DNA from 2 places in the Streptomyces sp. NPDC043685 genome. Region 2 is predicted to be linked to the other one. Evidence: riboswitches for the same ligand, from Rfam matches in the RefSeq annotation. Region 2 holds a riboswitch; the other holds the start of a gene.
The links. A riboswitch is a leader RNA that binds a small molecule or an ion and turns the genes downstream of it on or off. The one in region 2 is predicted to bind cyclic di-AMP.

Region 1 (7,785 bases), on a different contig from region 2:
ACAAGGTCTACGAGCGCGCCGAGGGCGCCTACTTCTGGGACGAGGACGGCAACGACTACCTGGACATGCTCGCCGGGTTCGGGGTGATGGGCCTGGGCCGCCACCACCCCGTGGTCCGCAAGGCGCTGCACGACGTGATGGACGCCTCCCTCGCCGACCTCACCCGCTTCGACTGCCAGCCACTGCCCGGGCTGCTGGCCGAGAAGCTGCTCGCGCACAGCCCGCACCTGGACCGGGTGTTCTTCGGCAACAGCGGCACCGAGGCGGTCGAAGGGGCGCTGAAGTTCGCCCGGTTCGTCACCGGCAGGCCCAGGGTCCTGTACTGCGCGCACGCCTTCCACGGACTGACCACCGGCTCCCTGTCCGTGAACGGCGAGCCCGCCTTCCGCGACGGCTTCGCCCCGCTGCTGCCCGACACGGCCGTCCCGCTCGGTGACCTCGACGCGCTGGAGAAGGAGCTGAAGAAGGGCGATGTCGCCGCCCTGATCGTGGAGCCGATCCAGGGCAAGGGCGTGCTGGAGGGGCCGCCCGGCTGGATGGGGGCCGCGCAGGACCTGCTGCACCGGCACAAGGCCCTGCTCATCGCCGACGAGGTGCAGACGGGCCTCGGCCGCACCGGCGACTTCTACGGCTACCAGCACGAGGACGGTGTGGAGCCCGACCTGGTGTGCGTCGCCAAGGCGCTCTCGGGCGGCTACGTGCCCGTCGGCGCCACGATCGGCAAGGACTGGATCTTCAAGAAGGTCTACTCGTCCATGGACCGGGTGCTGGTCCACTCGGCGAGCTTCGGGTCCAACGCCCAAGCCATGGCGGCGGGGCTCGCGGTGCTGTCGGTCATGGAGAACGAGCAGATCGTCGCGAACGTCCGGGCCACCGGGGAACAGCTCCGCTCCCGGCTCGCGGCGCTGACGGACCGGTACGAGATGCTCGCCGACGTGCGCGGCCGGGGGCTGATGATCGGCATCGAGTTCGGCCGGCCGAAGTCGCTGAAACTGCGCAGCCGCTGGACCATGCTCCAGGCCGCGCGCAAGGGACTCTTCGCGCAGATGGTCGTCGTGCCGCTGCTCCGAAAGCACCGGATCCTCACCCAGGTCTCCGGCGACCACATGGAAGTGATCAAGCTGATCCCGCCGCTGATCGTCGGCGAGCGGGAGGTGGACCGGTTCGTCGACGCCTTCACGGCCGTGATGGACGACGCGCACGAGGGCGGACTGGTGTGGGACTTCGGCAAGACTCTTGTCAAGCAGGCGGTCGCCAACCGCTGACACCGAAGCTTTTTGCCTCAGAGGCAAGAAATTTGCCGCTGAGGCAAAGCTCCGGCTGAATGGAGGCATGAGCTCCTCCGAGACCGAGCGGCCCCACGGGGCCGGCTCGCCGGGCGAACCGGCGGCCGAAGCGCTGCCCGCCGTCGCCCCCCAGTTGCGGGCCCTGAGGCGCCGGGCCTCGCTCACCCTGGAGGCCGCGGCCCGCTCCGCCGGGCTGTCGCCGGCCCACCTCTCCCGATTGGAGACCGGGCAGCGCCAGCCCTCGCTGCCGATGCTGCTGGCCCTCGCCCGCATCTACGGTACGACGGTCTCCGAACTGCTCGGCGAGACGGTCGCCGAACGGGACTCCGTCATCCGCGCGGCCGACATGGAAGCGACCGCGGCGGGCGGCTGGACGTACTGGCAGGCCGGTGCCCCCGGCCGCGGGATGCAGGCCCTGCGGGTGCACGTGCCGCACGGATCCCAGGGCGACGTCGTGCGCGTCCACCCCGGTGAGGAATGGCTGCACGTGCTGCGCGGCCGGCTGCGGCTGCGTCTCGGCGACACCACCCACCGGCTGGCCGCCGGCGACAGCGCCCACTTCGACTCGCTCACCCCGCACCGGATCGCCGCCGAGGACCACGACGGCGTCGACCTGCTCTTCGTCCACACCCTGCTGCAGAGCCCCACGGCCGCCCTGTGCCTGGGCCCCACCCCTGGAGAGGCGTCATGAGCGACATGGAGGAGAAGTTCCCCCGTGCCCTGTGGGTGAGGCTGTTCGTCTACCTCATCGCCGGCCACATCTTCGCCGCCTTCGTGTACCTGCTGTTCGAGGTCGGGGCGAAGTAGCCCCGGGCCGGGCGGGGCGCCTCAGTCGAGGAGCCGCTCGCGCAGCCGCTCCCGGAGCTCCGGGGTGAGGCTCAGCCCCTTCTCCAGATAGGCGTCGACACCGCCCCAGGTCTCCTCGATGGTGTCGAAGGCCGCCGTCAGATACTCGGCGCGCGCGTCGAAGAGGGGGCTGAGCAGCTCCATGACCTCGGGGGAGTAGGCCGAGGCGGCGGAGCTGCTGCGGTGCACCTTGTAGCGGCGGTGCTTGGCGTTCGACTTCAGGTAGTCGTCGACGATCGCCTCGCGCTCCACGCCCACCGCCAGCAGCGTCACCGCGACGGACAGACCCGCGCGGTCCTTGCCGGCCGCGCAGTGCATCAGCGCGGGCACGCTGTCCCGCGCGAGCGCGTGCAAAACCTGCGCGTGCTCGCCCGTACGCTCCTTGATGATCATGCGGTACGAGGCGATCATCCGGTCCGCGCCCTTGCCGTCCGCGAGGATCGCGCGCAGCTGCTCCAGGTCGCCGTCGCGGACCATCTTCCAGAACTCGGCGCCGTCGGCCGGGTCGCTCAGCGGCAGGTTCACATTGCGCACGCCGGGCAGTTCGACGTCCGGCCCCTCGAGCTTCTGGTCGGCGGCGTTGCGGAAGTCGAAGATCGTGTGCAGGCCCAGAGTGGCCAGGAAGGCGGCGTCCTGCCCGGTCGCGTGGGCGAGATGGCCGCTGCGGAACAGCACGCCCTGCCGTACCCGCCGGCCGTCCACGGTCGGAAGACCGCCCAGATCACGGAAGTTGCGCACTCCGGCCAGCTCGGGCTCGGTCGACGGGACCTGCTGTGTCACGAGGGCTCCTCCCCTTCGGCGCCGCCGGCGCGGCTCGTCGACGGGCGTCACTCGACGATACGACATGCCTGCCTGGGGCAATGAGTTGTCCACAGGCGTTGCCCGGAGCCCCCGCGGCACTCGATGATGTTGCCGCCTGGTCGCCCCTGGTCGGGCTTGTTCGAATCTGTGAGGCCATGATGCTGGACATCTCCGAAGACGGTCGTACATGGGTACTCTCCGGGCCGGCCAGCAGCTATGCCGTCCATGTCACCGAACGGGACGAGCTGCTGCACCTGCACTGGGGCCCCAGGATCGGCCTCGCCGACGCCGAGGCCCTCACCGTGCGGCCGCTGCCCGAGTACTGGCCCTTCGAGTCCCCGCTCGACGGACGGGAGGAGTACCCGGTCGAGGGCGGCCCCCGTTTCGCGCGCCCCGCCCTGTCCGTGCGCACGGCCGGGCGCCGCGGCACCGAGTGGACCTTCGAGGGACACGACACCCAGGACGACGAGCTGCGGCTCCGGTTCCGCGACGACGGCCTGACCGTGACGCTGCACTACCGCATGCGTGCCTCGACGGACGTCGTCGAGCGCTGGGTGACCCTGGACAACCGGGGACCGGCACTGGAGCTGCTGCGCGCCGACTCCGCGACCTGGACGCTGCCCGACCGTGACGCCTGGCGGCTCTCCCAGCTGCACGGCCGATGGGGTGCCGAGTCCCGGCTGACGCGCTCGCCCCTCACCCACGGCGAGAAGGTCATCGGCAGCCGCCGCGGCCACACCTCCCACCAGCACCTGCCCTGGGTCGCCCTCGACACCGACGCCACCGAGGAGCACGGCGAGGTGTACGGCTGCGCCCTGGGCTGGTCCGGCTCCTGGCGGATCGCCGTCGCCCAGCTCCCCGACGCGCGCGTGCAGATCACCGGCGGCGCCGGCTACGACGACTCGGGCCTGCTGACGCTGGACGCGGGTGAGTCGTACACCACCCCCGTCTTCGCCGGGCTCTGGAGCGACGGCGGCTTCGGCGGGGCGAGCCGGGCCTGGCACGCCTACCAGCGCGCGTACGTGATCCCGGACGCCGGGCAGGACCGGCCGGTGCTGTTCAACTCCTGGGAGGCCACCGAGTTCGACATCTCCGAGGAGCAGCAGCGGGCGCTCGCCGAGCGGGCCGCCGCCATGGGCGTCGAGCTGTTCGTGGTCGACGACGGCTGGTTCGGGGCGCGCACCAGCGACCGGGCCGGGCTCGGCGACTGGACTCCCAACCCCGACCGCTTCCCGGGCGGGCTGAAGCCGCTCGCCGATCATGTGCGCGGACTCGGCATGCGGTTCGGCATCTGGGTCGAGCCCGAGATGGTCAACCCGGACAGCGATCTGTACCGCGCGCACCCCGACTGGGTGCAGTACCAAACAGGACGAAAGCGGACGGAGTTCCGCAATCAGCTCGTCCTCAACCTCGCGCGTGAGGATGTCCGGGAGTATCTGTGGGAGCAGCTCGACGGGCTCCTGTCCAGCGCGCCGATCGACTACGTGAAGTGGGACTTCAACCGCTGCTTCACCGATGCCGGCTGGCCCGACGACCCCTATCCGCAGCGGCTGTGGGTCGACCACGTGCGCGGCCTGTACGCCCTGCTGGACCGGCTGCGGGCCGCCCACCCGGGCGTGGCCTTCGAGTCCTGCTCGGGCGGCGGCGGCCGGATCGACCTCGGCGTACTGAGCCGCACGGACCAGGTGTGGACCTCCGACAACACCGACCCCCTGGACCGGCTCGCCATCCAGCACGGCTTCAGCCAGATCCATCCGGCCCGGGTCATGGCCGCCTGGGTCACCGACAGTCCGAACGCCATGCTCAACCACCGGGCCAGCTCGCTGCGGTTCCGGTTCGTCAGTGCCATGGCCGGGGTGCTCGGGGTCGGCGGCGACCTCACGAAGTGGACGGCCGAGGAGCTGGCCGAGGCGGCGGAGTGGGTCGGGCTCTACAAGGAGATCCGGCCCGTGGTGCAGCGCGGCGACCTGTACCGGCTGCGCCCCCCGGAGGGCGGGCTGAGCGCCGTGCAGTACGTCCTCGGCGAGGAGACCGTCGTACTCGCCTGGCTCCAGGCGCAGCGCTACGGCGAGCCCGTCCCGGCACTCCGGCTGCGCGGCCTCGACCCGGCGGCGGAGTACGAATGCCTCGAAACGGGCGAAGTTCACCGAGGTGCCCTGCTGCTCCATCACGGACTGCGGGTCGGCCTGGGCGGGGATCTCGACGCCACCGTCGTCCGTCTTAAGCGGAAGTAGCCCTTCTGTCCGAATAGGGCGCTTAGATAGTTAAGGGGATAACGTGCCCCGATCGTAAAGGAGATGAGGTCGGGGCGCGTGACCATCGTCATATTCGTGACGATGTGTTGTTGCCATGTTCACGTAATTCCGGCAATGCGCAGGGTTATTGAGCAAAGCGGGAGATCGGTAATCCACGCTCGGTGACGGCGGAATGTGTCGACGCGGTGAGGGAAACACCGTCGCGGGCAACCGCAAGCTTGTCCTATTGCGTCTTGGTCGCTTACGTTCCACACCAATCCGGACGGACGCCTAATCCTGCCGCCGCCCGGAGCCCCACACACTGACCCGACGTACGGCAGGAGCGGGGGACCCACAGGTAAGACGCCTGTTCCGGTTCCCGGAACGGCTTGGGGTTAAGCCACGCCTCGGCGCGGCCGGGCATCTCCAGCTCGCACCCGACAGCTCACCTCGCAGGCGACGGAGAGGAATTCGTCATGCCCGCGAAGGGTAAGCACCGCCGCCCCAAGACTCAGCGTTTCACCCGCTCCATCGCCGTCGCCGGAACCGGCGGGGCCGCCCTCGCCCTCCCGCTCATGGGGGCCGCCGGCGCCCACGCCGCCACCCCGCAGTCGGCTCCGGAAAAGGCCGTCCAGTCGGCCCCGGCCGCTCAGAAGAAGGCCGCCGAAAACGCCACCGGCTCCCGCGTCTACACCGTGAAGGCCGGCGACTACCTCGCGAAGATCGCGGCCGACCAGCACGTCAGCGGCGGCTGGAAGAAGCTCTACGCCGACAACCGTGACGCCGTCGGTTCCGACCCGTCGCTGATCCACCCGGGCCTGAAGCTGTCGATCGGCAAGAAGGCGGCGAGCGCGCCGAAGCCGTCCGCCCCCGCGACGCCCAAGGCCTCGGCCCCCGAGCAGTCCGCCGCCGACCCGGCGCCGAAGGCGGAGACCGCCGCCAAGCCGGCCGCCGCCCAGCCCGCCGCGCAGAGCAACTCCAGCGGCTACACCCTCCCGGTGGACGGCGCCACCATCGGCACCCCGTACCACATGTCCGGCAGCATGTGGTCCAGCGGCTACCACACCGGTGTCGACTTCGTCGTCCCGACCGGCACCTCCCTGAAGGCCGTCGGCGCGGGCACGGTCGTCTCCGCCGGCTGGGGCGGCGCCTACGGCAACCAGGTCGTCATCAAGCTCGCCGACGGCTTCTACGCCCAGTACGCCCACCTGTCCCAGCTGTCCGTCTCGGCCGGCCAGACCGTGACCGCCGGGCAGCAGGTCGGCCTGTCGGGCGCGACCGGCAACGTCACCGGACCGCACCTGCACTTCGAGATCCGCACCACGCCGGACTACGGCTCGGACGTGGACCCGGTCGCCTACCTGCGCTCGCACGGCGTCTCCGTCGGCTGACCGACCGCACGACCACCTGCCTGACACGCCTCCGAAGGCCGGACCCCGATCGATCCCGGGTCCGGCCTTCGGTGTGCGCGGGCCGACGTCGCATCAAGGGATCGACAGACGGCGGCAGTTGGGACAGAGTGATCCCATCCGGAGTGCAAGCGCTTTCCAGAGCCTTCCCGGCGGATCCCGAGGAGCTGTGTCCCGTGCCGACCACCCGCAGAGCGTTCGCGGCCCTGGCGGCCGGAGCCGCATACGCGGCCCTCTCGCCGACGGCGCCCGCGCAGGCCGCGCCCCGCCGCCGCCTCGTCGCCCGCGACGACTTCTGCCACGGCCTCGGGCAGTGGGTGACCGAACTCCAGGACGGCGGCACGGTCACCGCCTCCCGCGGCGTCCTGGAGATCGACGTGCCGAGCGGTGCCACCGTGTGGTTCAGGCGGCGGCTCGAAGGGCCGTACCTGCTCGAGTACACCGCGACCCCGGTCTCCGAGGGCGGGGCCAACGACCGGGTCTCGGACCTCAACAACTTCTGGAACGCGACCGACGTCCGCTCCCCGCACGACCTCTTCGCGACCCGGCGCGGCGGCGCCCTCGACGAGTACGACCACCTCACGACCTACTACGCGGGCTACGGCGCCAACTACAACACCACGACCCGGCTGCGCCGTTACGTCGGCGAGCCCGGCGTGCGGCCCCTGGTCCTCGACTACACCGAGCCGCTGCTGGCCGCGAACGAGCCGAACCGGGTCCGGATCGTCTCCGACGGCTCCACGGTCCAATGGTGGAACAACGGGCGGCTCGTCTTCGACCACACCGACCCGCAGCCCTACACGGGCGGGCACTTCGCCTTCCGGACCGTCTGGAGCCATTTCCGGATCAGCGGATTCCGGGTCTGGCGGTTCACCCCGAAACATCCCTGACAAGCGGTGTATTCCGGAGTTGGCGAACACTTTGGGAGTGGCTTATCTCACCGCCAGTCAACCCCTTCCTACGGTCGCGTAAGTCACATTCAAGGGTGAATCATGGACCGTTGTGGCAGACGATTCGAAGAGTGACAGCAGAGCAGTGATCGGGTCGTACGTGGCGCTGGGGGACAGCTTCACCGAGGGCGTCGGCGATCCCGGCCCCGACGGGGCATTCGTCGGCTGGGCCGACCGGTTCGCCGTCCTGCTCGCCGACCGCAGGCCCGAGGGCGACTTCCGGTACACCAATCTCGCCGTACGCGGGAAGCTCCTCGAC
Region 2 (7,785 bases):
GCACGGGCGGGAGGCGCTGTTGCTGGCGGTGGCGCGGGAGGCACGGGAACGCGGCGTCCGCTGACCGGCACCCCTGGCACATTTACTTGCGCACGCATATGATGCACACGCGTGTAATTGACGTACGCCGACCGTCAGAGGGGCACCCCATGACCCGCCGTTTCCTTTTCGTCCTGGGCAGCGCTCGCGCCGAGGGCAACTCCGAGCTGCTCGCCCGCCGGGCCGCCGAGCAACTCCCCCCGGACGTCGAGCAGGAGTGGATCGACCTCACGGAGTTCCCGCTGCCCGACTTCGAGGACCTGCGGCACGACAGCGACCACGTCCGCCCGACCGAGGGGACCGTGGCCCGGCTGCTGGACGCCACGCTCGCGGCGACGGACATCGTGATCGTCTCGCCGCTGTACTGGTACTCGGTCTCCGCGCAGACCAAGCGCTACCTGGATCACTGGTCGGGCTGGCTGCGCACGCCGGGCCTCGACTTCAAGGCGACCCTGGCCGGCCGCACCCTGTGGGGCGTCACCGCCCTGGCGCACCGGGAGGAGATCGTCGCCGACCCGCTGGTCGGGACGCTGCACAACTCGGCCGCGTACATGGGGATGCGCTTCGGCGGGGTGCTGCTGGGCAACGGCAGCAAGCCCGGTGACGTGCTGGCCGACGACGCGGCGCTGACCCGGGCGAAGACCTTCTTCGCGCAGGAGGCGCCGCTCGCCCGGTTCCTGTACGAGCAGGACGTCACGGCCTGAGCGCTAGGCCGTGATGTCCTTCGCCGTGAAGCGGGCCCATGCCGCCGATCCGAACACCGCCGCGTACAGGGCCTGGAGGCCGAGGTTCTTCGCCAGGCCGTCCCAGAGGACCGGCTCGCGCATGAGGTCGGCGAAGGAGAGCCAGTGGTGGGAGAAGAAGTACGGCTGAAGGGCGTGCAACTGCGGGATCTGGTCCAGGATCTGCACGGTGATCAGCAGCCCGACCGTCGTCGCCATCGCCGCGATGCCGCTGCCCGTCAGGGTGGACACGAACAGGCCGAGCGCGGCGACGCCGACCAGTGACGCGGCGACGACCAGGGCGATCAGCAGGGCTCTGCCCAGGCCCTCGGCGAAGCTGATCCGCGTACCCGAGATGGTCGTCAGCTCCCCGAGCGGAAACAGCAAGGAGCCCACGACCAGGGCCGATACGGCGACCACCAGCGTGGCGGCCAGGCAGAAGACCACGACCGCCGCGTACTTGACGAGCAGCAGGCGGCTGCGGCCGGCCGGGGCGACCAGGAGATAGCGCAGCGTCCCGGAGTCGGCCTCACCGGCGATCGCGTCGCCCGCCACGACCCCGACCGCCATGGGCAGGAAGAACGGGAGCGTGGCGGCCAGGGCGGTGAAGACGAGGAACAGACCGTTGTTGGTGATCTGCGCGACGAAGGCCGGTCCTGAACCGCCCCCGCCGCCGGGCGAACCGCCTTTCCCCGTCTCGATCCTGACCGCGATGCCGACGAGGACCGGCACGCCCGCCAGTACGGCCAGCAGCGCGAGCGTGCGCCAGCGCCGGAAGGTGGTGACGAGCTCGTTGCGCAGCAGCCCGAAGGTCCACAACGGGCTCACCGGCCGTACGGCTTCGGGCACTTCAGCCCGCGACATCGAAGCCCTCCCCCGTCAGTGCCACGAACGCGTCCTCCAGCGAGGCCCGTTCGACGGTGAAGCCGCGCACGCGGACCCCGGCCGTCACCAGCGCGGCGTTCACCTCGGCCAGGTCGCGCTCCGGCGGTTCGCCGGTCACCCGGTCGCCGGTGACGACGACGTCGCCGACGCCCTGCTCCTTCAGTACCCGGGCCGCCTCCGCCGGGTCCGGTGTCATCACGACCAGCCGGCCGCGCGCCCCGGCGGCCAGGTCGGCGACCGGGCCCTGCGCGATCAGCCGGCCCCGGGCCATCACGGCCGCGTGGGTGCAGACCTGCTCGATCTCGTCGAGCAGGTGGGAGGAGAGGAAGACGGTGGTGCCGTCCGAGGCCAGTTCGCGGATCAGGGCGCGGATCTCGCGCATGCCCTGCGGATCCAGGCCGTTGGTCGGCTCGTCGAGGACGAGCAGCCTGCGCGGCCGGAGCAGCGCGGCGGCGAGACCCAGACGCTGCTTCATGCCCAGCGAGTACGCCTTTGCCTTCTTGGACCCGGCCGCCGCCAGGCCCACCCGGTCCAGGGCGGCGGCGACCCGGGCCCGCCGGGTGCGCGGGTCGGTGGCCGGGTCGGCGCTGTCGTAGCGGATCAGATTGTCGCGGCCGGAGAGGAAGCCGTAGAGGGCCGGGCCCTCGATGAGGGCGCCGACCTGTGGCAGCACGGCGCGGATGGCCCGGGGCATGGGCTGCCCGAGCACCCGCGCCGTGCCGGAGGTGGGCTCGATGAGGCCCATCAGCATGCGGATGGTGGTGGTCTTGCCGGAGCCGTTGGGGCCGAGGAAGCCGAAGACGCTGCCCTCCGGGACGGTCAGGTCGAGACCGTCGACGGCGAGCTGTCCGCCGCGGTAGCGCTTGGTGAGCGCGCGGGTGGCGATGACCGGTTCCCCGGTACCGGCCCGCGCCGCACCCCGCTCCTCCGGTTGCCCGGCGGACGGTTCGCCCATCGGCTTCCCCGTTCTCTCGACGTCCCGCAGGGCTTCCTCGTCCTCCCGGCGCACCGTGCGCCCGCGGGACCTACTTCGCGGCGTCGGCCGCCTTCACGAGCGCGTCCTTGGTGACCAGGCCCGCGTAGACCTTGCCGTCGTCGGTGATGAGGGCGTTGACCAGGCGGGTCGAGAAGACCGTGCCGGAGCCGAACGTGCCGTGCACCTTCTCGCCGAGCGAGTCCATGAAGCCGCCGAATTCGCCGCCGGCCTTGCCGGAGGGCACGCCCTCGCCGCCGGTGTCGAAGGTGGCGATCGCGTTCCAGCCCTCGCCGATGGTCTTCATGCCGTCGGGGCCCTTGCCGAGGTCCTTTCCGTCCTTGGGGGCGTGCCCGGGTGCCTCACCGAGGCCGAAGGGCTTGCCGGGAGCCTTGCGCGGAGCCTCGTCGGAGGCCTTGGCGTCCTTCTCCTCGGTGACCTTCGCGCCCTTGGGCGGGGTGAAGTCGAAGGTCGAGGCGGGCGGCTGGGCGAAGCTGACCTTCGTGAAGCCGGCGTCCACGACGGCGGCGCCGCCGCTCGCCGGGGTGAGCGTGAACTTCAGCGGCATGCCGGTCTCGGCGTCCACGGCGACGGTGATCGCGCCGACCGTCGAGCCGGACTGCTTCGGCTCGACGACGAGCTTGTAGGCGTCCCGGCCGGCGACCTGGGCGGTGCCGTCCACGGTCACGGAGGTCGTGTCGTCGACCGCCTTCAGGGCCTCCTCGGCGAAGTCCTTCGGCAGGGCCGGCGGCTGCTGGTCCTTGCCGCGCTCCGGGCTCTCGGAGGAGGTGCCGTGGTAGACCTCGTTGGACTTGCTGTCGTAGCCCCAGACGTCCTTGCCGTTGTGGATGAGGCTGTACTCGGCGGCGTTCTCCAGCAGCGACAGCTTCTGCCGGTCCGGGCCGTCGGCGGCGACGCGCAGGGTGTGCGTGCCGGAGGCCAGTTCGGTGAGCTTGGCCGTCGGGTCGGCCGAGGAGCCGTCACCACCGCCCGCGGCACCGGACAGCAGACCGGACTCCAGGCCGCCGAGGTTCGGCAGACCGAGGTCGGTGCTGATCTTGACGGTGCCGGACAGCTGCTCGACGTCGGACGCGGCGATCTTCTCTATGAGCTGCTGGGCGGTGATCTTCGGAAGGTCGGGGTCACCGGAGTCGGCGAGCGCGGGGACCAGGCCGATCGTCGCGGCGGCCACCCCGATCACCGTGACCGGGACGATGTACCGCGCGGCGGTGCGCCGCCCGGAGCGCTGCTCGTCGGCCTCCCCGGCGGTCGTGCTGTCGTCGGATGCGTACGGTGCCATGTGTGCCCTACCTCCGTGGTCGGCGGCGGCTGTCCGTGTCGTGCACGCACTCGTCCCTGAGCCGCCATTCTCACCCGAACAGGTGAGGAGTGGTGCTTTCCGTGGTCACCATCTGACCAAATCGGCCAGGGAGATACGTCAGACCCCGGGCTCAACTCCGTGTACTGCTGGGGTATGACACGGAGGCCGGGCTTCTCCCCCGACCCGTAGGGGTCGTACGGGGAGGAGGTGTCAGCCGGCCCGGTGCACCACGGCGTCGCACAGCTCCAGGAGCGCCGTCTTCGCGGCGCAGTCCCGCAGGGGGGCCAGCGCCGCGCGGGCGTCCTGGGCGTAGCGGACGGTGTCCCGCCGGGCCTGCTCCAGCGCCGGGTGGGCGCGCAGCAGGCGCAGGGCCTCCGCGTGCCGCGCGTCGTCGGTGAGGTCGGAGTCCAGCAGCTCGCACAGGGCGACGTCCTCGGCGAGCCCGAGCCGGGCGGCCCGCTCGCGCAGCCGCAGCACCGGCAGGGTGGGGATGCCCTCGCGCAGGTCGGTGCCGGGGGTCTTGCCGGACTCGTGGGAGTCGGAGGCGATGTCCAGGACGTCGTCCGCGAGCTGGAAGGCGACGCCGAGGCGCTCGCCGTACTGGGTCAGCACGTGCACGACCGTCTCGTCGGCGCCGGACATCATCGCGCCGAACCGGCACGAGACGGCGACCAGCGAGCCGGTCTTGCCGCCCAGCACGTCCAGGTAGTGCTCGACGGGGTCGCGGCCGTCCTGCGGTCCGGCGGTCTCCAGGATCTGGCCGGTCACCAGGCGCTCGAACGCCTCGGCCTGCACCCGCACGGCCTCCGGGCCGAGGTCGGCCAGGATGTGCGAGGCGCGGGCGAAGAGGAAGTCGCCGGTGAGGACGGCGACGGAGTTGCCCCAGCGGGTGTTCGCGCTCGCGACGCCGCGGCGCACGGCGGCCTCGTCCATGACGTCGTCGTGGTACAGCGTGGCGAGGTGGGTCAGCTCCACGACGACGGCCGAGGGCACGATCCCGGGGGCGTGCCGGTCGCCGAACTGGGCGGACAGCATCACGAGCAGCGGACGGAACCGCTTGCCGCCGGCGCGCACCAGATGCTGGGCGGCCTCCGTGATGAAGGGCACCTCACTCTTGGTGGCCTCGAGCAAGCCTTCCTCGACAGCCGTCAGTCCGGCCTGGACATCGGCTTCCAGAGCCTGGTCCCGCACGCTCAGCCCGAACGGCCCGACGTCGGTCACGAGGGGTCTCCTGTCTGCTGTGTCTGCCGGTGATTACGCGGTTTGTCGATAGGTCGCTGCCCTCACTCGAGTCAGCGTATCCGGTCACGTTTCGATCACCGCCAGCGCCCAGGGTTACAGGCCGGGCGGTATCCGATCACGACCGCAATGTTTTCGATCAACCTATAAGAACAGATATTTATCGACTTACCCAAGGGTGGTGAACTATGCACCATTTGCCGCTTTGGGTAAGCAAATTCCCGTTGGTGGAAAATGCCCCACGGACTCGTGATCAGTGAGTTGAATCACTGCCTCCGCTTTTCCGCCCTCCTCCCACCTCGCCCCGTACCCCCTTTTCCGGAAAGCAAGTTGAGCCCTTGGCTGCCGCAAAGGATCAAGCGGCCCAAATGCCTCCGACCAAGGTCAACTACGTGATATGTGACTGAGGCGCTTGTTCCGGACATGTGCTCTCGCATACGTTCCCGCCCTGTCCGGCGGACGCCTCATCCTGCCGCCGCCCGGACTCCCCACTGGAACCGACTCACTCACGCAGGGCAGGAGCGGGGGACCCAGGTAAGTCGCCGGACCGCACAGCGGCACGGCTCGGGGTGAAGCCGCGTACGGCACACAGCGCCGTACGCGGCCGGGCACCTCCCGGCCCGAACCCGACAGCTCACCTCGCAGGCGCCGGAGAGGAACATCGTCATGGCCGGACGAGGCAAGCACCGTCGCCCCAGAACCAACCCGCTGACCCGCGGCTTCATCGCCGTCGGCACCGGAGGAGCCGCACTCACCCTCCCGCTCCTCGGCGCCGCCCAGGCGAGCGCCGCCGAGCCCCAGAGCGCCCCCGTCGCCGCACAGTCCGCGCCCCGCGCGGCCCAGCCCGCCACGTCGCTCACGTACACCGTGGTCAAGGGCGACTCGCTGGCCCGCATCGCGGACAAGTACGACGTCCGGGGCGGCTGGAAGCGGCTCTACAAGGACAACCGCGCCGCCGTCGGCGACAACCCGAAGCTGATCCACCCGGGTCTGAAGCTGACGGTGAAGACCACCAAGGCGAAGGCCGCGAAGAAGACGGCCACCCCGTCGTCCGCCCCCGCCAAGCCGGCCGCGAAGCCCGCCACGGGCGTCGCCCAGGCCACCCAGGCGTCGGCCAAGACCTACGCGAACAACCTGGACGGCTGGATCCGCGAGGCGCTGGACATCATGGCGCAGAAGGGCATCCCCGGGTCCTACGACGGCATCTACCGCAACATCATGCGCGAGTCGTCCGGCAACCCGCTGGCGATCAACAACTGGGACTCGAACGCCGCGGCGGGCACCCCGTCCAAGGGCCTGCTCCAGGTCATCGACCCGACGTTCGCCGCCTACCACGTGGACGGCACCTCCTTCGACCCGTTCGACCCGGTCGCCAACATCACCGCGGCCTGCAACTACGCGGCCGACCGCTACGGCTCGATCGACAACGTCAACGGACCGTACTGAGCCGCCCCGCCCAGCAGTCGCTCGAGGACGACGGCGATGCCGTCGTCCTCGTTCGACAGGGTGACCTCGTCGGCCACGGCCTTGAGTTCGGGATGGGCGTTCGCCATCGCGACGCCGTGGCCGGCCCAGTCGAACATCGGGATGTCGTTGGGCATGTCGCCGAAGGCGATGGTGTCCGCCGGACGCAGCCCCAGATGCTCGGCCGCCAGCGCCAGGCCCGTCGCCTTGGTGATCCCGCACGGCTGGAGCTCCACCGTGCCGGGCCCCGACATCGTCACCGTCGCCAGCGAACCCACCACCGAGCGGGCCGTCGCCGCCAACGCGTCGTCCGACAGGTGCGGATGGCGCAGCAGCACCTTGCTGATGGGCTCGCCCCACAGGTCGTCACGCCGTTCGACCCGCACCGCGGGCAGGGTCGGGTGCGGCATGAGATAGCCCGGCTCGATCAGCGTGAGCCCGTCGACCCCGTCCTGGTCGACCGCCGCGTACACCTGCCCCACCTCGGCCTCGATCTTGCCGAGGGCGGTCTCGGCCAGCTCCCGGTCCAGCGTGATGGACCACAGCAGCCGGTCCGCGCCGGCGTCGTACACCTGCGCGCCCTGCCCGCAGACCGCGAGCCCCGTGCAGCCGAGGTCGTCCAGCAGCGGCCGCACTCTCGGCGCCGGCCGGCCCGTCACCACGAGGTGCTGGGCACCGGCGTCCGCCACCCGCGCGAGCACGGCGAGGGACCGTTCGGAGAGGGTGTCGTCGCCGCGCAGCAACGTCCCGTCCAGATCGGTGGCGATGAGTGAATATGCGAGGGGTGCGGCCATGATCAGAGAATACGGACAACGCGGCCCTTCGTTTCATCGCACAGGGGACGCCGATTGCCCGGTTGAAGGCCTCTGCACCGGTTGGCAACAACATGCTCCGCTACCTACCCGAGAGGCCGCATAGAGCGGTACCTTCCATGTGTCCAGGGGGGACTTGATCGGGGGGTCAGGTTGAGCAGTGGGCGCATTCGCGTGGCGGGGGCCGGGGAGCTCGGTGAAGGGGAGAAGGAGCGCTGGCGTGCGCTGCGCGCGGCCTCCGGGGCACCGCGCAACCCCTTCATGGAACCGGAGTTCACCGAAGCCGTCGGCCGGGTCAGGCCGGGGGCCCGGGTCGCCGTGGTGTACGAG

Region 1: it holds a riboswitch for cyclic di-AMP, as region 2 does, so the genes downstream of both, AC0665_RS11190 (M23 family metallopeptidase) here and AC0665_RS00850 (transglycosylase SLT domain-containing protein) in region 2, are expected to answer to the same signal.

Annotation. Positions count from the first base shown of each region.
Region 1 covers NZ_JBWKCH010000003.1:433,717-441,501, forward strand. The annotation lists gene AC0665_RS11165 (aspartate aminotransferase family protein) at 1-1,265, shown strand, start outside; gene AC0665_RS11170 (helix-turn-helix domain-containing protein) at 1,333-1,977, shown strand; gene AC0665_RS11175 (DUF6126 family protein) at 1,974-2,093, shown strand; gene AC0665_RS11180 (tyrosine-protein phosphatase) at 2,115-2,912, opposite strand; gene AC0665_RS11185 (alpha-galactosidase) at 3,092-5,167, shown strand; cyclic di-AMP (ydaO/yuaA leader) riboswitch at 5,485-5,639, shown strand; gene AC0665_RS11190 (M23 family metallopeptidase) at 5,644-6,558, shown strand; gene AC0665_RS11195 (DUF6250 domain-containing protein) at 6,753-7,466, shown strand; gene AC0665_RS11200 (SGNH/GDSL hydrolase family protein) at 7,612-7,785, shown strand, end outside.
Region 2 covers NZ_JBWKCH010000001.1:175,633-183,417, reverse strand. The annotation lists gene AC0665_RS00880 (amidase) at 1-64, shown strand, start outside; gene AC0665_RS00875 (flavodoxin family protein) at 150-743, shown strand; gene AC0665_RS00870 (ABC transporter permease) at 747-1,625, opposite strand; gene AC0665_RS00865 (ABC transporter ATP-binding protein) at 1,612-2,601, opposite strand; gene AC0665_RS00860 (LolA family protein) at 2,672-3,919, opposite strand; gene AC0665_RS00855 (polyprenyl synthetase family protein) at 4,151-5,161, opposite strand; cyclic di-AMP (ydaO/yuaA leader) riboswitch at 5,665-5,842, shown strand; gene AC0665_RS00850 (transglycosylase SLT domain-containing protein) at 5,846-6,625, shown strand; gene AC0665_RS00845 (HAD family hydrolase) at 6,589-7,437, opposite strand; gene AC0665_RS00840 (GNAT family N-acetyltransferase) at 7,609-7,785, shown strand, end outside.